One region of the Planococcus rifietoensis genome, then DNA from elsewhere that is predicted to be linked to it. Evidence: riboswitches for the same ligand, from Rfam matches in the RefSeq annotation. Region 1 holds a riboswitch; each other region holds the start of a gene.
What was found. Region 1 has a riboswitch for thiamine pyrophosphate ahead of AUC31_RS07345 (YkoF family thiamine/hydroxymethylpyrimidine-binding protein). Riboswitches for the same ligand answer to the same signal wherever they lie in the genome.
Positions count from the first base shown of each region.

Region 2: it holds a riboswitch for thiamine pyrophosphate, as region 1 does, so the genes downstream of both, AUC31_RS12675 (lipoate--protein ligase family protein) here and AUC31_RS07345 (YkoF family thiamine/hydroxymethylpyrimidine-binding protein) in region 1, are expected to answer to the same signal.
Region 3: it holds a riboswitch for thiamine pyrophosphate, as region 1 does, so the genes downstream of both, AUC31_RS06830 (ABC transporter substrate-binding protein) here and AUC31_RS07345 (YkoF family thiamine/hydroxymethylpyrimidine-binding protein) in region 1, are expected to answer to the same signal.

Region 1 covers NZ_CP013659.2:1,489,010-1,495,476, reverse strand. The annotation lists gene AUC31_RS07360 (LCP family protein) at 1-55, shown strand, start outside; gene AUC31_RS07355 (AI-2E family transporter) at 113-1,303, shown strand; gene AUC31_RS07350 (sporulation protein) at 1,371-1,790, shown strand; gene AUC31_RS07345 (YkoF family thiamine/hydroxymethylpyrimidine-binding protein) at 1,903-2,508, opposite strand; TPP riboswitch at 2,589-2,693, opposite strand; gene AUC31_RS07340 (hypothetical protein) at 2,876-3,088, shown strand; gene AUC31_RS07335 (protein adenylyltransferase SelO) at 3,151-4,611, opposite strand; gene citZ (citrate synthase) at 4,768-5,886, opposite strand; gene AUC31_RS07325 (hypothetical protein) at 6,349-6,467, shown strand, end outside.
Region 2 covers NZ_CP013659.2:2,565,547-2,572,013, reverse strand. The annotation lists gene AUC31_RS12695 (RrF2 family transcriptional regulator) at 1-406, shown strand, start outside; gene AUC31_RS12690 (pyridoxamine 5'-phosphate oxidase family protein) at 434-856, opposite strand; gene AUC31_RS12685 (hypothetical protein) at 924-1,154, opposite strand; gene AUC31_RS12680 (STAS domain-containing protein) at 1,289-2,308, shown strand; TPP riboswitch at 2,456-2,562, shown strand; gene AUC31_RS12675 (lipoate--protein ligase family protein) at 2,651-3,490, shown strand; gene lipA (lipoyl synthase) at 3,487-4,431, shown strand; gene AUC31_RS12665 (DUF4825 domain-containing protein) at 4,479-4,976, shown strand; gene pepT (peptidase T) at 5,077-6,294, opposite strand.
Region 3 covers NZ_CP013659.2:1,389,264-1,395,730, reverse strand. The annotation lists gene AUC31_RS06850 (alpha/beta fold hydrolase) at 1-43, shown strand, start outside; gene AUC31_RS06845 (ABC transporter ATP-binding protein) at 82-825, opposite strand; gene AUC31_RS06840 (ABC transporter permease) at 818-1,585, opposite strand; gene AUC31_RS06835 (thiamine-binding protein) at 1,585-1,878, opposite strand; gene AUC31_RS06830 (ABC transporter substrate-binding protein) at 1,878-2,885, opposite strand; TPP riboswitch at 3,014-3,123, opposite strand; gene AUC31_RS06825 (putative quinol monooxygenase) at 3,221-3,517, opposite strand; gene AUC31_RS06820 (MarR family winged helix-turn-helix transcriptional regulator) at 3,547-3,975, opposite strand; gene AUC31_RS06815 (nitroreductase family protein) at 4,082-4,726, opposite strand; gene AUC31_RS06810 (hypothetical protein) at 5,026-5,736, shown strand; gene AUC31_RS06805 (DUF4179 domain-containing protein) at 5,788-6,467, opposite strand, start outside.

The sequences.
Region 1 (6,467 bases):
TATAGAGCAAAACCGCCGTGCGCTGGAAGAATTTTTGTCTCAGCCACTCAACTAATTTTTCAGATAATATGGTAAACTACAGGTAGAAGCCTATATAAAGAAGGGGATCGCCATGCCGCCAGATGACAATAGACCGCCGTTTTTCGCTACCAACTATATTCGCTTCCTGGGCGGGAGGAATACGTTTTTTACATTATTGATTTTGATCTTGATCGGGCTTGTCGTGTTCATCTTCAGGGAAGTATCATTTATCTTCAATCCGCTCAATGTATTCATGAAAACGGTTGTCTTGCCGGTCGTCCTGGCGCTTATTTTGTATTACTTGCTGCGTCCGGTGCTGCGGTTGCTGGAACGGTTCAAGATCCCGAGAATTTGGGGGATTCTCATTATCTTCCTCGGGGGCATCGGGCTCTTGACGTTGTTGAGCGTCCTTGTTTTCCCCTTTTTAAGGGATCAGTTTCAGAACTTGATCGAAGAATTTCCGGATTATTTCATGCGCTTATTGAATAATATCGACCAATTCTTGCGCAATTCCTTTGTTGGTGATTATTACCGGGATTCGAGCTTCAACATCGAAGCATTGATTGCCACCTTGCCGACCAGCATTGCGGATACACTACAAGCGACAGTGACGGGCATCATCGCTCGCGTCACCAGCTGGATTTCGACCATTACGGGCGTCATCCTGTCGATTGTCATCGTGCCGTTCATCCTGTTTTATCTATTGAAAGACGGCGACAAGCTTCCAGGCTATTTCCTGAAATTGCTGCCGCCAAGATTTCGGGATGATACAAGAGAAGTGTTAAAGGACGCAGACAAGCAATTGGGGGCATATATCCAGGGCCAGCTCATCGTCGCCTTCTGTATTGGCGTCATGGTTTACATCGGCTTTTTAATCATCGGTATGGATTATGCACTGCTGCTCGGCGCGCTGGCAATGGTGACAAGCATCGTTCCTTATATCGGTCCAGCTATAGCGATTACGCCCGCTGCGATCATCGCACTCGTCACTTCGCCGTTCATGCTGGTGAAACTGGCGATTGTGTGGACCGTCGTGCAGTTGGTGGAAGGCAATTTGATCTCGCCGCAAGTAATGGGCAAGACGATGTATATCCACCCTGTCACGATCATTTTCGTCCTGTTGACGGCAGGCTCCTTGTTTGGCGTCGTCGGAGTCATTTTGGGGATTCCGATGTATGCGTTGCTGCGGGTCATCGTCAGCCATCTATACAAGCTGTTCAAGCGGCGTTATAACCGCTATGAGACAAACTTGGATAATCAATACGACTACACCGAGCTTTAAGCTTTCTGTTTACAGGATGCAGGAAAGTGGTATGGAGAATTATCAAATTTTGGGGGTATAGATTTTTATGAAATTCAAAGACTTTTTATCTTCGATCGGCATCGGTTCGGTCAAAGTGGACACAGTAGTAGAAAGGCCGCATCTTGAAGAAGGCGAAACATTAAATGGGACCGTCTATTTAGACGGTGGAAGCGGCGATCAGGAAATCGATTATATCGAACTGCAAGTGATTCGTTTAGTGGAAGATTACCGGGAAGACAGCGATTTCGATTTTTATGAAACGCCAGTTGCCAAGCAGAGCTTGGAATTTGCGGGATCCGTGAAATCGAAGAACACCGTCATGCAGCAATTCGAGATTGTCCCAGATGAGCGGTGGGTGCTGGAGAACGTGAATGCCAAGTTGATTTTACGGACGATTGTCCACGTGAAAAACGGCGTTGATGTCCAGGATGAGGACGAAATCACTTACGGTAAAATCGACAGCTGAAAACAGGTTGATAATAATATTATGTAAACCAAAAAACATCCCTGCAGTGAACGATCCAACTGCGGGGATGTTTTTTTAGACCAAAATCTAGGGTCACGAGGTAATTTATTCTTTAAGAAAAATCTTCAGCGCCTGTTTTATGTGAAGGGCTGTTGATGCTCATGGATACGGTCATCACGAGATGGGGGTATTTAGTGGAGCGCGCGCTGGAAAAGCTCGTTTCGTAAAAAGAAAAGACTTCATGAATATCCCCGTGGATGCCGCTAGCGTAATGCATGGAATCGTTCCATACCCCAAACTCTTTTGCACGTTCCACTTCGCGGTAGATAACTTCCATATAATCGGGATTGTTCATCGGGTAAAGCGCGAATTGCGATGAAACGTATTGCTTACTGTCGTCTTGATTTGCCGGTTCATCCGGCGCCTCCAAATACGCATTACCTGCGGTATCTCCAGGACATCCAGCTGAAAAGGTGCCGGACAGGGCGATATGTTCCTTCGTCTTCGCCGCATGAAGAGCGAGAGCCTTCGCGACATTAAAGACATGCTGTTGTTTGCCCCGAATGACGGTGGAGACATCATCGGTTTGCATCCACACATTGGACGTGTCGGTGTCCTTTAACGCGCTTTTGATGATGCTGATGAAATTGCCGCTCATCGGATGCAAGGAAAAGCGAAATCCGACGATCGGGCTGGTGCCGCATGAAGTTGGTTCCATTTAGAATCCCTCCTAAAAATATGCACAAAAAAGCCACATCCGTGAAGATGCAGCCACTATTCCGTATTTCGTCGTCATGTCGGAAAGTCACCGCACTTCCTCACGCAGGTCCTAACCTGATCGAGTCATAAGGGATCGGAGCGAAAGCTCTCATCTCAGCAAAACATGCACCCCCAGTGCAGAAAAACGGTATGTGGTTTTACGTGTCGGGTTTGCCCGATGGCTAAAGTCTAAGCCAAATACTTTTCCAAGTAAAGGAATTCTACTATTTTCATCGACAATGAGAAAATGACGGCAGAGGTGAATACTCCCTGAAAAATCGGGTAAACCTAAAGCAGACAAGCATTTGAGGAGGAATCCATTTATTATGGCATCAACAAAAAAATTCCGTGTCGTTTATCATTTCGGCGCAGGCGTCGAAGCGGTCAACACCGTCGAAGCCGATACCCCGAAACAAGCAGTCAGCGGTTTGGATGCGGATGATTTCCGCGAATTTATCGGCGACAACGATACGTATTACCAATTCAAGATGAACGAAGTCAAAATGGTCAGTGTCACTGAAGTCACAGACGGACAGTGATCAACCAGCCAAGCGCAATAGAGAAAACCCCCTGCCGATGAAGAGGCAGGGGATTTTTTGGTTCATGTTCCGCAATAAGTCTGGTATGGAGGCGTTGAAGGCGGTGGAGGGGCTGTATAGGGCAGCTGCTCTTCGGAATGGGCATATGGATTTCGAAGGATATCCAAAAGCTTTTCCATCACTTCATAATCGCCTTGCGCCGCTGCTCCCAATGCTGCTTCCACGCGGTGGTTGCGCGGGATGACAGCTGGATTTCGGTTTTTCATCAATTCCAGGATTTCTTGTGCTGAACGGCCTTCTTGCTGTTGGCGGGCTTTATAGCGGCTATGCCAGTCTTTAAAAGCCGGGTCGTTTGCCAGTTGGGGCTCTTCCACTGCTTCGAAAGTCAAGAAACGGAATGTATTAGTATAATCCGCTTGCTTTTCCTGCATCAATGCCAGCAAGTCATCGATTAATTGTTCATCTCCTGGCGCTTCGGTAAACAAGCCCAATTTTTCGCGCATGCCTGATAAATACAATCGTTTTTCTGAACTTATATATTCCTCAAGCGCTCCTTGGAGAGAAGACAAAGCCTGTTTTTCCGGAATCTCATTTAAAAGAGGAAACAGGGACTCTGCAAAACGCGCTAAATTCCATCCGCCGATGAGCGGCTGGTTACGATAAGCATAACGGCCGCCAGCATCGATCGAGCTGAAGACCGCGGATTCGTCGAAGCGGTCCAGAAAAGCGCATGGGCCGTAGTCGATCGTTTCGCCGCTGATCGCCATATTGTCCGTATTCATAACGCCGTGGACAAAACCGGCGAGCTGCCATTTCGCGATGAGTGAAGCTTGCCGCTGCGCTGTCTGGCGGAATAATTCGATATAGCGGTCTGGCCCGGTGATGTCTGGGAAATGCCGTTTGATCGTATAATCCGCTAAAGCTTTCAAATCTTCAGTCGAACGGTATTTCGCTGCGAATTGAAAAGTGCCGACACGGATATGGCTTGAAGCCACACGCGTCAGGATCGCTCCAGGCTCTGCAAAGTAGCGCTGAATCTTTTCTCCTGTCAATACGACTGCAAGGCTTCTGCTCGTTGGAATCCCGAGCGCATGCATGCTTTCGCTGATCATGTATTCCCGCAACATGGGCCCGAGTGCCGCGCGGCCGTCTCCGCTTCTGGAAAAAGGCGTGATGCCGGCGCCTTTTAATTGGACATCGAAAATCTCGCCATCCGGTGTTTGCTGTTCGCCGATTAAGATGGCACGGCCGTCGCCGAGCATCGTAAATTGGCCGAATTGATGGCCGGCATAGGCTTGGGCGAGCGGGAAGCTGCCTTCAGGAAATTGATTGCCTGCAAACATTTGCAGGGATTCAGGGCTGTCTAGCTGTTGCGGGTCCAGGCCAAGTGATTTTGCCAATGCTCGGTTCGCGATAACGAGTTCAGGTGACGGGACCGGGTTGGCTTCCATTGGGGCATATAAGGTTTTGGGCAGGCCTGCATAACTATTGTGCAGTTTCCAGCCGCTCTCTGTATGATTCATGGGCGTGCCTCCTATTATCGATGTTTTGGTATGTCTTTCCTGTTATTATAGCCACAATGAAATCCTTGAAACAACCAAAGGGGGCTAGCCGGGCAAATAGAAAAGCTTGAGCCATACACCCAATCGAAGGGGAGGCTCAAGCTTATGCTGATCGATTTAACGTTCTTCAACCGACACGTAAGTTTGCATGCCAGGCCCGATGTATTCCGCACGCGGGCGGATCAGGCGGTTGTTCGAGTATTGCTCCAGGATGTGCGCAAGCCAGCCCGACGCACGGGAGACCGCGAAGATCGGCGTGAACAAATCATGCTCGATGTTCAACGAGTGATAGACCGAAGCCGAGTAGAAATCGACGTTTGGCGGAAGCGGTTTTTCGCTCGTTACCAATTCTTCGATTTTCACGGACATGTCATACCATTTCGATTCGCCGCGAAGCTCAGTGAGCTTTTGCGACATTTCGCACAAATGCTTCGCACGCGGGTCGCCTTTTTGGTAGACACGGTGGCCGAAGCCCATGATTTTCTCTTTGTTCGCCAGTTTTTCTTTGATGACCGGCTCGACGTTGTCGACCGATCCGATTTCTGTGAGCATCTTCATCACTTGCTCGTTGGCGCCGCCATGAAGCGGGCCTTTCAAAGCGCCGATCGCTGCTGTCACGCCGGAATAGACATCCGACAAAGTAGCGACTGCGACACGCGCCGTGAACGTCGAAGCGTTCAGTTCGTGGTCTGCGTGAAGCACAAGCGCTTTATTGAACGCTTCGACTTCGATGTCTTTTGGCTCTTCGCCAGACAGCATGTACAGGAAGTTCGCTGCGAAGCTGTAATCCGTTTTCGGTTGGATCGGTTCTTTGCCGGCGCGGATGCGGCCGAAGGCCGTCACGAGCGTCGAGATCTTCGCCTGGATTTTGATCGCTTTGCGGTAGTTCGCCGCATCTTCCATCACTTCCGCTTCTTCGTCGAAGAGGCCGAGCATGGAGACCGCTGTGCGCAGTGCCGCCATTGGATGGACGTGCTTGATGTCGTATGTCTTGAAGTGGTCGAGCACCGCTTGCGGTACCGCCATGTTGTCCGCGAGCTGCTGTTTCAGCTCCGCGAGTTCGTCTGCCTTCGGCAAACGCTGGTGCCACAAGAGGTAGATTACTTCTTCGAAGCTGGCGTTGTCCGCTAGATCGTCGATATTGTAGCCGACGTATGTAAGGGTATCATCGATGATCGAACTGATCGCCGATTGTGTTGCGACTACACCTTCTAAACCTTTAGTTGTTGCTGTCATAAAAAATCTCTCCTTTTTGATCATTATAGTTGCCGGTCAAAAACTTCAAGTGGCGCAGTTTCTGAAGCGCTTTCATTTAATTTCAAAAAATAAGACGCATGCTGACACGGCTGGATTTAACTGATTATTATGTAATTTTACAGGATATAAGCATGCGGCAGTGCTTAGGAAGCTGAAACAAGAAAAAATGGCTTGAAGCAGTTAAATGATGGGTTGAGGGACTGGAGAATTATATTTTGTCCCCGATGGGTGGTACAGTTAGGCATATGAAGCATTCCAGAGAATTTAACGGGCGGCCATAATGCGGCTTGGCTACGGAAATGTTTATCGCGTGCGCATAAAGGGAAAAAGCTCTTGCTTGTGTTTTTAAAAAGGTTTTTCTTATAATAAGGCTAACGAGATGAGAATGGGAATGACTTGAAAAATGGCGAAAGATGGACATACAGAGAAGGAGTTAAACCATTGAAAACTACGGAACAAGGGATCCGCTATATTGAATTGATGGATGGAGAGCCGGCAATGAATATTCCGGCTATGGTAAAGACAGCGAAAACGGCGTATAAACCGTTTAATTTCAAAGA
Region 2 (6,467 bases), 1.1 Mb from region 1:
ATTGCGCGTACTCATCTATTTGGGAACAAAAGAAGACGGCAAACTGACAACCATACAGGAAATTTCCGATGCTTATCATATATCCAAAAATCATTTGATGAAAGTGACGTTCGAACTTGGCAAAGCAGGATTCATTGAAACGGTCAGGGGCAGGGGAGGCGGAATTCGATTGGCGGACCGTCCAGAGAACATTAATGTCGGCAAGGTTGTCCGTAAGATGGAAGAAGATTTCCACTTGGTGGAATGTTTTAACCCGGAGACCAATATGTGCCCGATTTCCCCGATCTGCGGGCTGCGCGGCGTCCTCGGCAAGGCGCTGCACGCATATCTGTCGGTATTGGATGAATACAATTTGCAAGATCTTCTATTCAATAAAGAAGGATTACGTGATTTATTGCGCACGTAAAAAAGCCTCCGCTATCGGAGGCTTTTTTTATAATTCGATTGTTTGGGGATCTTTGCCTTTGCGGTTCATCAAACGAACACGCGTCGGCGTTATTGCCAAGATGATCAAGTTCGGGTCTTCAGGGCCGTCAAACCAGCCGGTCAAGTGCTCATTCCATACTTTGTCGATCATTTCGCGGTCATCGCGCAGCGACATTTGCCCTTCAATTTCAAGGAAGCTATCGCCGACGCCTTCTCCTTCGTAGCCGAGCAGGATGTGGGCATTCGGGTTTTTCTCGAGTTCGTCGACTTTCTGCGTTTGCTTGCTTGTAGCCGTATATAAAGTAAACTCGTCATTGAAAAACGTCATATAACGTGAATGCGGTTTATCGTCTTTGATCGTTGCCAAAGTCCCGATCATGCTGTCTTCCAAGATTTTCAATGCTTGCTGTTTCAGTTCTTCTTGTGCCATTCAAATCTCTCCTTTGCGGTAATATCGTCCGTCAGAAAAACTGCGGGCAAGAAGCCCACAGAAGAAATCATTCTGGATGTTTTTCCTCGCTTGCTGAATCGTCTTTTGTGCCACGGGGATTCTTTTCGTCTTTCATATCCTGCTTCAAGTCTTCCAAAGGGATGGAATCCACGTTCATTTCTTCTTCGTGCATTTCGGTCATGGTTTCTTTATCTGTTTTCACTTGCTCAGGATTATCCATTGGAGCTCCGTCGCTTGTTTTTCGTTCCTTTTCGTTGAAACGGTCTTTTTCTGCCATCGTTAGCACCTCTCCTTTAGCGTTCTTGTCTATCTATTCCTTAATTGGAGTGCTTTAAAACATTAGAACTTGCTGGTGATACCGGGCTGGCGTATGATTATTTAATAGGGCTAAATAAGGAGGATGGCTATACAATGACTCAACAAACAAAGGTGAACGTGGGCGGCCTGGATTTTGAATGGGACCTCTCGCAAGGGCGCTTCCTGTTCGAAGGCCAAAATTCTGTACTGTTTTGGACTTCCACTGCAATGAAAATGTTCTTTGATTCCATCGAGGAAATTTCTGGAGAAGAAGCGGCAGCTGTCGTTTTGGAGTCGACAGGGTTTCGCCAAGGCCAGGTAGTCGGGGATTATTTCCACGGGATGGGCGGGGTTTCGGTGATGAAAGCATCCGACCTCATTACCAATACATACGCATCGGCCGGTTGGGGAGTGGCTGCTATCCATAACCTGGATGTGGAAGCAGGCACCTTGGAAGTGACGCTGAAAAATAGCTGGGAATACCAGATTAATCTGGCACAGGGAAAAAAGACCGGCGGCAGTTTTTTGCCGGCCCATTATGCAGGGATCTTCAGCTCGCTTCTGGACCGCAGCATATGGTATGAAGTAGTCCACTCGCAGATCGAAGGGCATGACGAATGCCTGATTCGCTATTTCCCGTCAGACGAGACGATTGACAAGAACATCCATGCGCTGGCACGCCGCAAAGAATCGGAGAAAATCCGTGAACTCGAACAGCTGGTGGATGAAAAGACAGCGGATCTCCATGACATGATCCGGGAAATTTCTTCGCCGCTTATTCCAGTGCTCGAAGATATTGTAGTCGTTCCGCTTCTCGGACGCTATGATGAAGCGCGTGCCGAAGAGTTATTGACCAAAACGCTTGAGAATTTGCCGAAATACAAAGCGCGTTACTTGCTCCTCGATTTGACCGGGCTGAATGAAAGCTTCAACCAGCATGCGGCGATGCTAATCGAAAAATTAGGGTCTGCCGCGAATTTGATCGGCACGAAAACGGTGCTGGCCGGCATTTCGCCGCACACCAGCATGACGATTACAGAAGCGGGCGTAGACCTCTCTGGCTATGAATGCTTCCGTACACTTCAACACAGCATCCACTTTGCTTTGGCACAGAACGGCAAGACGATTATTTAATAATAAAGCTTTCCCTATCAGCAAAACGCATAAGGAAAGCTTTTTTTGGATATTTTTGAATAAATTGGATAAAAATATAAAGAAAATACTATTTAGTATATTGAGATTTCTTAAAAGAAATGATAAGCTCGAGAAGAACTATACATAGCTGACCACTGGGGGAGCCGGAATTGACTGGCTGAGACGAGCGAATGCTTGGACCCCTTGAACCTGATCTGGACCATGCCAGCGTAGGGAAGTGGTACGTATGCTTCCTTTTGTCTGCATACACCGCTTCCCCATGGGAAAGCGGTGTTTTTTTATGGGCTTTAGGGTCATGCATAAGCTGAGAGGAGTTGAGACATTTTGGAGGAAACATGGGGCTATATGGAGTCGGGGCTTTGCACGCCGGCATACAATATGGCAATGGACGAAGCATTGATGAACTGGCAGCGCAAAACGGGTATGAAGCCTGTGCTCCGATTTTATGGATGGTCGCCAGCCGGTATTTCAGTGGGATTTTTCCAGAAACTGAATGGCAGCATCGATCTTGAACGAGCTGCGCAAATGGGCATCCCCCTGGTCAGGAGGCAGACCGGCGGAAAAGCCGTACTCCACGATCAGGAATTGACTTATAGCGTAGTGATTCCGGAACATCATCCATCCATGCCGAAATCAGTTAAAGAAGCGTATTTGGTCATTTCCCTAGGCTTGCTTGAAGGTTACCGCAATTTAGGGATTCAAGCACAACTAGCTGCGGAGAAGAAGCCTTCGAAAGAATCTTCAGCGGTATGCTTTGAAGAACCGTCTTGGCATGAACTGACTGTTGAGGGTCGAAAAGCGGCCGGCAGCGCACAGACAAGAAAACAAGGCATCATTTTGCAGCACGGCTCGATTCCGCTGCAGCTGGATGAAAATCGGTTGTTCGAATTGTTCGTGTACCCGAGCGAAGCGGTGAAGGAAAGGGCGCGACAAGCTTTCCGCACACGCGCCGTCGCGATCAACGAGCTGATTGGGGAACCGGCAAGCATGGAAGAAGTGCAACAGGCATTCAAGTCTGGATTCGAAACCGGGCTTGGCATCCGCCTGGAAAAATTCGAACCACCAGCTGAACTATTGGAAGACGTGCGCGTGCTCGAAGCCAAATACGCGAGCGAAGAATGGAACCACCGACGAGAAGAGAAAGGGGAACTTATGCGATGACAAAAGCAAAGCAGCGTGAACGTAAACCCGAATGGCTGAAAGTGAAACTAAACACCAATGAAACTTATAACGATCTGAAGAAACTAATGCGGGAGAAAAATTTGAACACGGTATGTGAGGAAGCCAGATGCCCGAACATCCATGAATGCTGGAGCGAACGCCGCACCGCGACTTTCATGATCCTGGGGGATACGTGTACAAGAGCGTGCCGGTTCTGCGCCGTCAAGACTGGGTTGCCGAACGAACTGGATTGGGGCGAGCCGGAGCGTGTAGCGGAATCGACGGAGATCATGAACTTGAAGCATGTCGTTGTCACAGCGGTCGCCCGTGATGATTTGAAAGACGGCGGAGCTGCAGTTTTTGCGGAAACTGTCCGTGCCATTCACCGGAAAATGCCGGAAACCACTGTTGAAATCTTGCCGTCCGATATGAAAGGCGATTACGAAAGCCTGCATATGTTAATGAGCAGCGAGCCGGATATTTTCAACCACAATATCGAAACGGTGCGCCGCCTGACAAAGCGCGTCCGTGCAAGAGCTACCTACGACCGTTCGCTGGAATTGCTATTGCGGGTCAAGGAAATCGCGCCGCATGTCCCGACGAAGTCGAGCATCATGGTCGGACTTGGTGAAACGAGAGAAGAGATTATCGAAGCGATGGATGATTTATTGGCGCACAAAGTCGACATCATGACGATCGGACAATATTTGCAGCCGACATTGAAGCATTTGGATGTCGTCCGTTATTACCACCCCGATGAATTCCAGGAATTGAAGGAAATCGCATTGGCCAAAGGTTTCAAGCATTGCGAGGCCGGCCCGATGGTTCGTTCTTCATACCATGCGGATGAGCAAGTGAACGAAACCGCTGTTCAGAAACGCATCAAATACATGAAAGGCGTCGAATCGACTGGCGCAAAAATCGAACGTATCGAATTTTAAAATAAGGGAGCCAGTGCATAAAAACCTTTCTTAGAGGAGAGCTTGAATTGAGGAAAATACTTATTGCGGCCATGCTGTTAGCTGCTGTATTGTTCATTATGGGCGCATGCAGCCCGCTGCTGGCGGCAGAGGAACCAGACCTCTTTGAGTATGAAGGGGCGGTAGTTGGGAATAACAGTGCCGTCTTCAATACCCTTAACATGCTGCCGGGTGCAGAGCATTTTACAGGCTTTGAATTGGAGACGAAACAACAGCCTTATGGAATCATCGTCTCTTACGATTGGACACAAGCCGCATCATCGGATAAAGAAACTGCGGTCCGCAATGCAACGTATTTGTTTACGCTGATCGACAATGTGGATTGGGTCCAATTTGACTTCGATACAGGAGCGGGTGTGGGACAATACCGGCTAACGAGAGAGCAATTGCAAGCTTGGTACGAAGTGGATTTGACCGGAATTGATGAGCAAGAGAAATTGGAAGAGCTGCTCGAACAATATTTGGATGAAGACCAAAAAATTGACGCACTGTTAACACAATCCTGAAACTGCATGAAACCTAAAAAAAGCAGTGGCATTGAGCCGCTGCTTTTTTATGTTGAATTGTGCTGAAAAGATTTCCCGGGAAATGGATAGAGGAAACCGTTTATTTTGCGATCTTTGCGACCTCCACAATCACTTGAGTCGCTTTTTCCATGTTTTCAGCGGAGATGAACTCGAATTTGCCATGATAGTTTTCGCCGCCTGTGAAGATGTTCGGTGTCGGCAAGCCCATATAGGATAACTGGGATCCGTCCGTGCCACCGCGTACAGGGATGATGTCTGGGGAAAGCCCCAATGTCTTCATCGCTTGTTCGGCCTGATCGACGATTGCCATCACCGGTTCGATTTTCTCACGCATATTATAGTATTGGTCTTCGAGCTCGAGTTCGATCGCTTGTTCCCCGAATTCTTTTTGCAATGTGGCCGCCACTTGTTCCATATGGCGTTTTTTCGCTTCGAATTTGTCTTTATCGAAATCGCGCACAATGTACTGAAGTACCGCTTGTTCTACGGAACCATTGAAGTTGTTCAAGTGGATAAAGCCTTCGTAGCCTTCCGTTTTCTCAGGCACTTCATCAGATGGCATTTCAGCTTGGAAGCGCGTCGCGACCGTAATGGCGTTGACCATTTTATTTTTTGCAGAACCGGGGTGGACGCTGGTTCCGTGGACTGTCAATTTTGCGCTCGCGGCATTAAAACTTTCGTATTGAAGCTCGCCAAGCGGCCCGCCGTCCATCGTATACGCATAATCGGCGCCGAAACGGGCAACATCGAATTTATGCGGGCCGCGGCCGATTTCCTCATCGGGCGTAAAGCCGACACGAATTTTTCCGTGCTCGATTTCAGGGTGTTCGATCAAATATTCCATGGCAGTCATGATTTCGGCAATTCCTGCTTTATTGTCGGCACCGAGCAAAGTCGTACCGTCTGTCGTGATTAAAGTATGGCCAATGTAATTTTGCAAGGCCGGGAAATCAGCCGTTTTCATCGTCACTTTGTCATTTAATGAAATGTCTTTCCCGTCGTAATTTTCGACGCGCTGCGGGTTGACGCCTTTTCCGGTGAAGTCGGTCGCCGTGTCGACATGTGCCAGAAATCCGATGACAGGGCGCTGTTCTTCCGTATTCGCCGGCAAAGTGCCGAATAAATAGCCGTGGTCGTCCACTTCGACTTCCTCCAAGCCGATGTTCTTCATTTCTTTTTCCAGTTCAGCGAGTAAATCCCATTGCCCCGGGGTAGAAGGGGTTGCGTCATTTTCAAAATCGGATTGCGTGTCGATTTTGGCGTAGCGAATCAGGCGTTCGATCAATTTTTCGATCATGGTAGAGCCTCCTATGTATGTAATGACTCCATTTTAACACGAAATTCGAAATACATAGAAAAACCAGCGCAGTGGCGCTGGTTTTCAACTTGTCGAGAAAGGTAAGAAGTCGTATTTTCCGAAGCTTATCGCTCGCTTTCCGTGGGCTCGCGCCCAAGCCTCCTCAGCCGCTG
Region 3 (6,467 bases), 100 kb from region 1:
AACAAACAATCCAAACGAAGAGAAAAATTCACCAAGGGAATAGAGAAGGCCGCCGAGAAATCTCAGCGGCCTTCTCTATCTCTATTTTGGTTCCTCTTTCTTCAGTACTTTATAAATGTCCTTCTTGTATTGCAGAAACTCTTCTGTCAAAGTGATGTCTTCTGCTCTCGGCCTCGCGAAACCCACTTTAAACTCAGCGACGACACGCGCAGGTTTTTCCGATAACACCAGAATGCGGTCTGCGAGAAACAAAGCTTCTTCTATATTATGCGTGACGAAAAGAATCGAGCGTTTATTGTGCTGCCAAATATCAAGCAGCCATTTTTGCATTTCTGAACGGGTGAATTCATCCAGCGCTGAAAACGGCTCGTCCAGCAAAATGAGTGGCTGTGGGCTTAAGAGGCTACGGATAAAGGCGGCGCGCTGCTTCATTCCGCCGGACAATTGGTGCGGATAAGATTGCTCATAACCTGCCAGTCCTGCTTTTTCCATCATTTGAATAGCTGCTTGCTGATCTTTGTGTCCAGCGATCTCAGCCCCTAACAAAACATTGTCCAGCACGGTGCGCCACGGAAGCAGCGACGGGCTTTGCGGCATATAGCTGACGGAGCCTTTTTGGCCGTTGATGTTCTCGCCGCCCAATAGAATACTTCCTGCATCCGGCTCATAAAGCCCGCCAATTAAATGAAATAACGTGCTTTTGCCGCTGCCGGAAGGGCCGAGCACGGCGACAAATTCATCGTCTCCTATATTCAATGATAACTCTTTCAGCACTTCGGTCCCGTCAAAGCTTTTCGTCAATTGTTCAATCGCCAATTCAGCCATTCAAATTCCCTCCCCCGCTCGTTTTCCAGCGGATGATCCACTTTTCGAGTAACACAATCGCCGCGAAAAACAGCATGCTCAAACTCATGATCAACAAGATCGCGACAAATACTTGCGTCGTCCGGAACGACGACGAGGCGAGCGTCATATAGACGCCAATGCCCTCCTGCGCACCGAGCCATTCGGAAATGACGGCACCCATGACGCTATAGGTCGCCGCAATTTTCAAGCCCGAGAAAATCGACGGCATCGCATGCGGCCATTCGAGCTTCCAAAAAATCTGGCGTCTGTCGGCTCCTGCCATTTTCATATAATGAAGCAATTCGCCGCTCGTCTGCCTGAACCCATCAAGTGCCGCGATGGTGATCGGGAAAAAGCACACGAGAATGATGATGATCAGTTTCGGCAACAAGCCGAAGCCGAACCAAATGACCAATAGCGGCGCCAAAACGATAATCGGGATATTTTGCGATAAAATCAGCAAAGGATAAAAAGTCTCCCGCAGTTTCGGCACGAGATGAAGAATCATCGCGACGCCAAGGCCGATCGACGATCCGATGAAAAAGCCGAGGATCGATAATCGGATCGTCGCAAGCAAATGCCCGCTGTAATTCGGCCAACTGTTTACCGCTTCTACCCCGATCTGATAAGGGGTCGGAAGCAACCACTCTGGCACTTCAAACAGCGGCACCAGCGCTTGCCAGACGATCAATAAAAGGATGAGGACCAGAACCGGTCTCCATCCTTTTCGCACAATCATCACGGCCGGTATTTCTCCGTCAATTTATCCATCGAGGCACCGCTCGGCTGATACAGCACTTTGATTTGGGAGATGACGTTCGAACTGCCGTTTTCGATCATCGCCTCGTTCATTTCCTCAACGATCGAAAACAACTGCGCCAGATCCCCTTCCATCGTCGTCTCCAGTGGATTGACTTGGTACGGGACGCCCGACTTTTCAATGACGGCGATCGCTTTGTCTACATATGGAATGACGTCTTCCCCGTTTTTCGTTTTCGGGATGATTTGAATACTTAATAATGCATTGCCCATCAGTTTTCCTCCTCCGGTAAAAATTCATTGGTGTACGCCTGCTCCACGTCCAATTCCTCATCCAGTAGCCCGTTGTCGAACATCCACGCAGCGTAATCCGCCCACACTTGCTCTTGCTGTTCGCCGAATTTCGCGGCATCGTCCTGATATTTCGGCGACAGCCATTCTTGGCTCGCTTTCACCAGTTCCGGATCCAAATCCGGGACCGACTCGATCAAGATCTCAGCTGCTTGTTCAGGCTCATCGATGGCGAATTCGTAGCCTTGCGACACTGCTTTGGTGAATGCACGAACGGTTTCCGGATCTTTTGCAATCAAGTTTTCATTAGTCATTAGGATCGGTGTGTAATAATCCAGTTTGTCCGAGTAGTCCGTCAAATACTGCATGTTCAATTCATCGCCGCGCAGTTCGGCTTCAATGCCCGTCCAGCCGTAATAGATCCAAGCAAAATCGATGTCGCGTTCGACCGCCGTGAAAAAGTCGCTATTGCCGATATTGACGATGTCGACGTTTTCCACATCAGCCCCTTCCTGTTCCATGATGGACCCGAGCACCGCTTTTTCGACTGGCGCTCCCCAGCCGCCGTAAGTTTTCCCTTCGTAATCGCTCGGCGACTCGATGCCTTTGTCTTTAGGGGATGCAAATCCGGACGTGTTGTGCTGAATGAGCGCCGCAATCGAGACGATCGGAATGTCTTGCACTCTCGCTTCCGTCAAGCTTTCCTGTGCGCCGATGCCGAATTCCGCCTGGTTGGAAGCGACCAATTGATTGGCGCCCGCTTCACCCGGCAAGATGATCTCGACATCTAGCCCTTGCTCTTCAAAATAGCCCTTTTGCTGTGCCACATACAAGCCGGTGTGATTGGTATTTGGCGTCCAATCCAACACCATCGTCACTTCTTCTAATTCCTGTTGTTCATTCGCCACGTCGCTGCCCGGACTTTCCGCTTCTTCTGTGCATGCCGCGATCAGCAACACCGGTGCAATGGCAATCGTCCATTTTTTCATCTTGTTTCCCCCTTTGAATGAATTCATAAAAGATGATTTCAGAAGCTGATTCAGGGGACATATCCAATTGCGGATACAAAAAAGCGCCCAAGGTTATAGAAACCTTGGGCGCATATCATCGCAGAATAGACCGATTTGAATATGTTCCCTCCGCTGGTATTAGCCAGTTCAGGTTCCAAGGGTCAATATCTCACGGATATTCTCTCAATCGGCAACACCGATTCCCCCACATGTGTTTTATGAAATTAGCATTTGTCTTTCAAGGTCTATCTTGTCACAGTTCACCAAGATGTTCAAGCATTGCCTGGCATCTCGTTTAAACGAACAAGCTTTTCTTACATCCGGACAGCTTCACCGCTATAGACTTTCAGTTCCATCGGCGCGCTCATGAATCCAGCTGCTTTTTTGGAGAAAGCCGTGAAATGTTCACTCGCGTTATGGGCTTCGATTGCTTGCGCATCTTTCCATACTTCCACCATTGTGAAATGGCCGTCCTTCTCCACTGATTTCATCAAATCGTATTGAACATTGCCCGGTTCTTGACGCGATGCGTCGATCAAAATTTTGCTTTCGTTTAAAAAGGCTTGTTCCTGGTCAGGTTTTACTTGCAAATGTGCGTGGATAATCATCATTTCATTTCGCCATCCTTTAATCTGTATTTTTAATAATCAACGATATTGTCTTGCATGCGCCGCAACATATCGCTAAGCGCATCGACTTCCTCAGACGTGAAATCGTGGAGCATTTGCTTGACGAAGCCTGTATTTTCTTTCCGGTATTCGACGATGCGCTCGCGTCCTTCATCGGTCAGGCTGACAAAGATTACACGATTGTCTTCTGGATTTCTGCGCTTTGTGACCATGCCGCTCGCTTCAAGCTGCTTTAAATGGCGCGTGACCGCGGCGCTATCGATATTGACCAATTTTTGTAACGTTGACTGGTTGATTTCGTCAACTTTATAAAGCTGCGACAATAACTCATAACGCGACGCACTGATGCCTGTGCAACGCTCAAACTTCGGGCTGATCTGATTGGTCAGACCCTTAAACTGGTGCAGCACTTGTTCCTGCTTTGAAAATGAACACGGCATTGAAAGACCTCCTAAATGATCGATGAAGTCAATTGATAGCTGTGCCCACTATTCATTGACCAGTCAAATATAATACATAACTCCCGAATACTCAAGGTCGTCTGGCTTAGCTCCAGGTCGTGGTCGCCTCGACCGGCAAGCGGTACGACTGGAAGCCTTCGTTGGCGGCTTTGCCAATCGTAAGAAGCATGACTGGCACATAACGCTCTTTGTCCAGGCCGAACGTCTCAGCGATCTTCTGCTTGTCGTAGCCACCGATTGGGTTGGTGTCGTAGCCAAATGCACGGGCAACGAGCATCAATTGCATGGATACAAGCCCTGAGTCCAACAGCACGATGTCTTTCATTTGCTCTTTGGACATGCCTTCGTACAAAGGTTTGAAGTAGCCGACTTGGAATTCTTTCACTTCTTCGGGCATATAACCGAGTTCTACGGCTTTGCCATAAATCTCTTCTGCGTACTCAATGTTGTTGAGGTCGCCGAACACGGCGATAACAGCTGATGCACTCATTACTTTTTCCAAGTTGAAAGATGCCAGCGGCGCAAGCTTTTCTTTTCCTTCTGCGCTGTCGATAACAACAAAACGCCAAGGCTGCATATTGATGGAAGAAGGCGCTGTGGACGCCTGTTCCAGGATCTCGGTCATTTCCTCGCGGCTGATTTTCACATCCGGGTCGTATTGTTTAATGGAACGGCGTCCATTGACGATTTCATTGAAATCATTGGTTTTTTTGTTTTGCAGTGTGTTCATGGTAAATTGCTCCTTTTTCTATCCTAATTGTTTTGAGGGTTATTAATTGACCCCTCATTAATTGATGCCTCACACAATATAAACCCGTTACAGAAAAAATGCAACCAGAAAGTTTCACAAATCGAATCGCCAAGGCCAAGTCGGTTAGTTTTTTGCTAAAATTATGTAAAAGCGGCTTCATTATTTCTAAACGAAGCAGTACAATATAGAAAATCAATTTACGTAATTTATAGTACCCTTTAATTTAACAAAAGCTCGCCATTTCACCAGATCATTCCATCTGACAGGAGGCTTGGGTCATGCTGTTGATTCCGTTTTTGATCGGTATTGTATTCATCTTGATCCATTTCTTCGCGAGCGTCCTGGTGCCTCGAGATAAACTGAAGCAAGTGAAATGGTTCTCGTTTTCAGGCGGGCTTGCCGTTTCGTATATTTTCATTTACTTGCTCCCTACTCTTCATAAACAGCAAGCCGCCATCGAAGAACCATACCGGCAGTTGACGATGGAGTCGGAAATCTATTTCGTCGGCCTTCTCGGTGTCGTCTTGTTTGTCGGCATTCAAATCGTCATCCAGCAAAATTACATTTCCCATACCTCTACTTTCTGGTCGGTCATCGTGTTCTATGCTTTCTATAATGCGCTCGTTTCCTACTCTGTGCTGTCATTTGAAGTATCAGCTGTTCAAGCTTTGTTTTACTGCGTCGCGATCGGTCCGCATTTCATGGCGGTCGCTCATGACATGTGGCGGAAGTTTCCCGTGGAATACAATAAATACGGCCGCTATATATTGGCTGTCGGAATTGTCGCCGGCTGGATCGTCGCTTTGACGACTGAACTGACGCCGCTTTTCAAATCGATCGTCTTCTCGCTCGTTTCCGGCGCAATGATCTACACGGTTTTCAAGCACGAACTGCCGAGCGAAAAGGATACGCATTTCCCGACTTTCCTTATCTCCGTCATCATATACTCTGCGATTACGATTACACTGAAATTTGTGTTCGAATGGTAGATACCAAAACAAGCCCGGCACAGTTATAAACTGCGCCGGGCTTGTTTATTTTCACTTCTCTTCTTCCTCTTCATCATAAACCGGGAACTCGGGATCTTCAATAATTTGATAGGTCCCTTCCAGCATATTGATTTCAAGTGCATCAAATTCTATTCGAATCGATTCCGGCTCTTTGCCTTCCTCCATTCTGCTGATGTGGCCAAAGGGATAAAAGGTCAATGAGGTGGCCATAGGATCCAGCCCTCTCATTGTGGCTGTCCAGAAAAAATCTTCCCGAGTCCTTGCGTCGCCATAAGTGGTCCCTCCATTATAAGGAACCAGGTAGACATTCCCCAAGTCATCCGCAGCAATCAGCTCGACTTCCACAGCTTCCCATACTTCCAGTAAAGCCGGGTCCACCAATTGTTGGTAGGCGACATTCACAGCAACGTCCGTAAACGTCACTTCAGTAAAGTGAACCGTGACGCCGCCTTCTGAATTGATTTCGTCTAAGATAATTGGATCTGTTTTTAACTGATCGACCGCGAACTCGAATTTCCAATCGCCTTCTATCTCTCCCGCATCCGTAAATAGGCTCTCTGGTTCCCAAACCACGTTGACTTGAGCCGCTTCTTCATCAAGATGCGGAATGGTATTGATCCCAATCAATGAACCTTCTGCCAATTTCCAATCCATGGAGCCTGTAGGACCTTCTCCTTCGAGCAATTGCGGAAAACCAGTTAGGTGAGCAG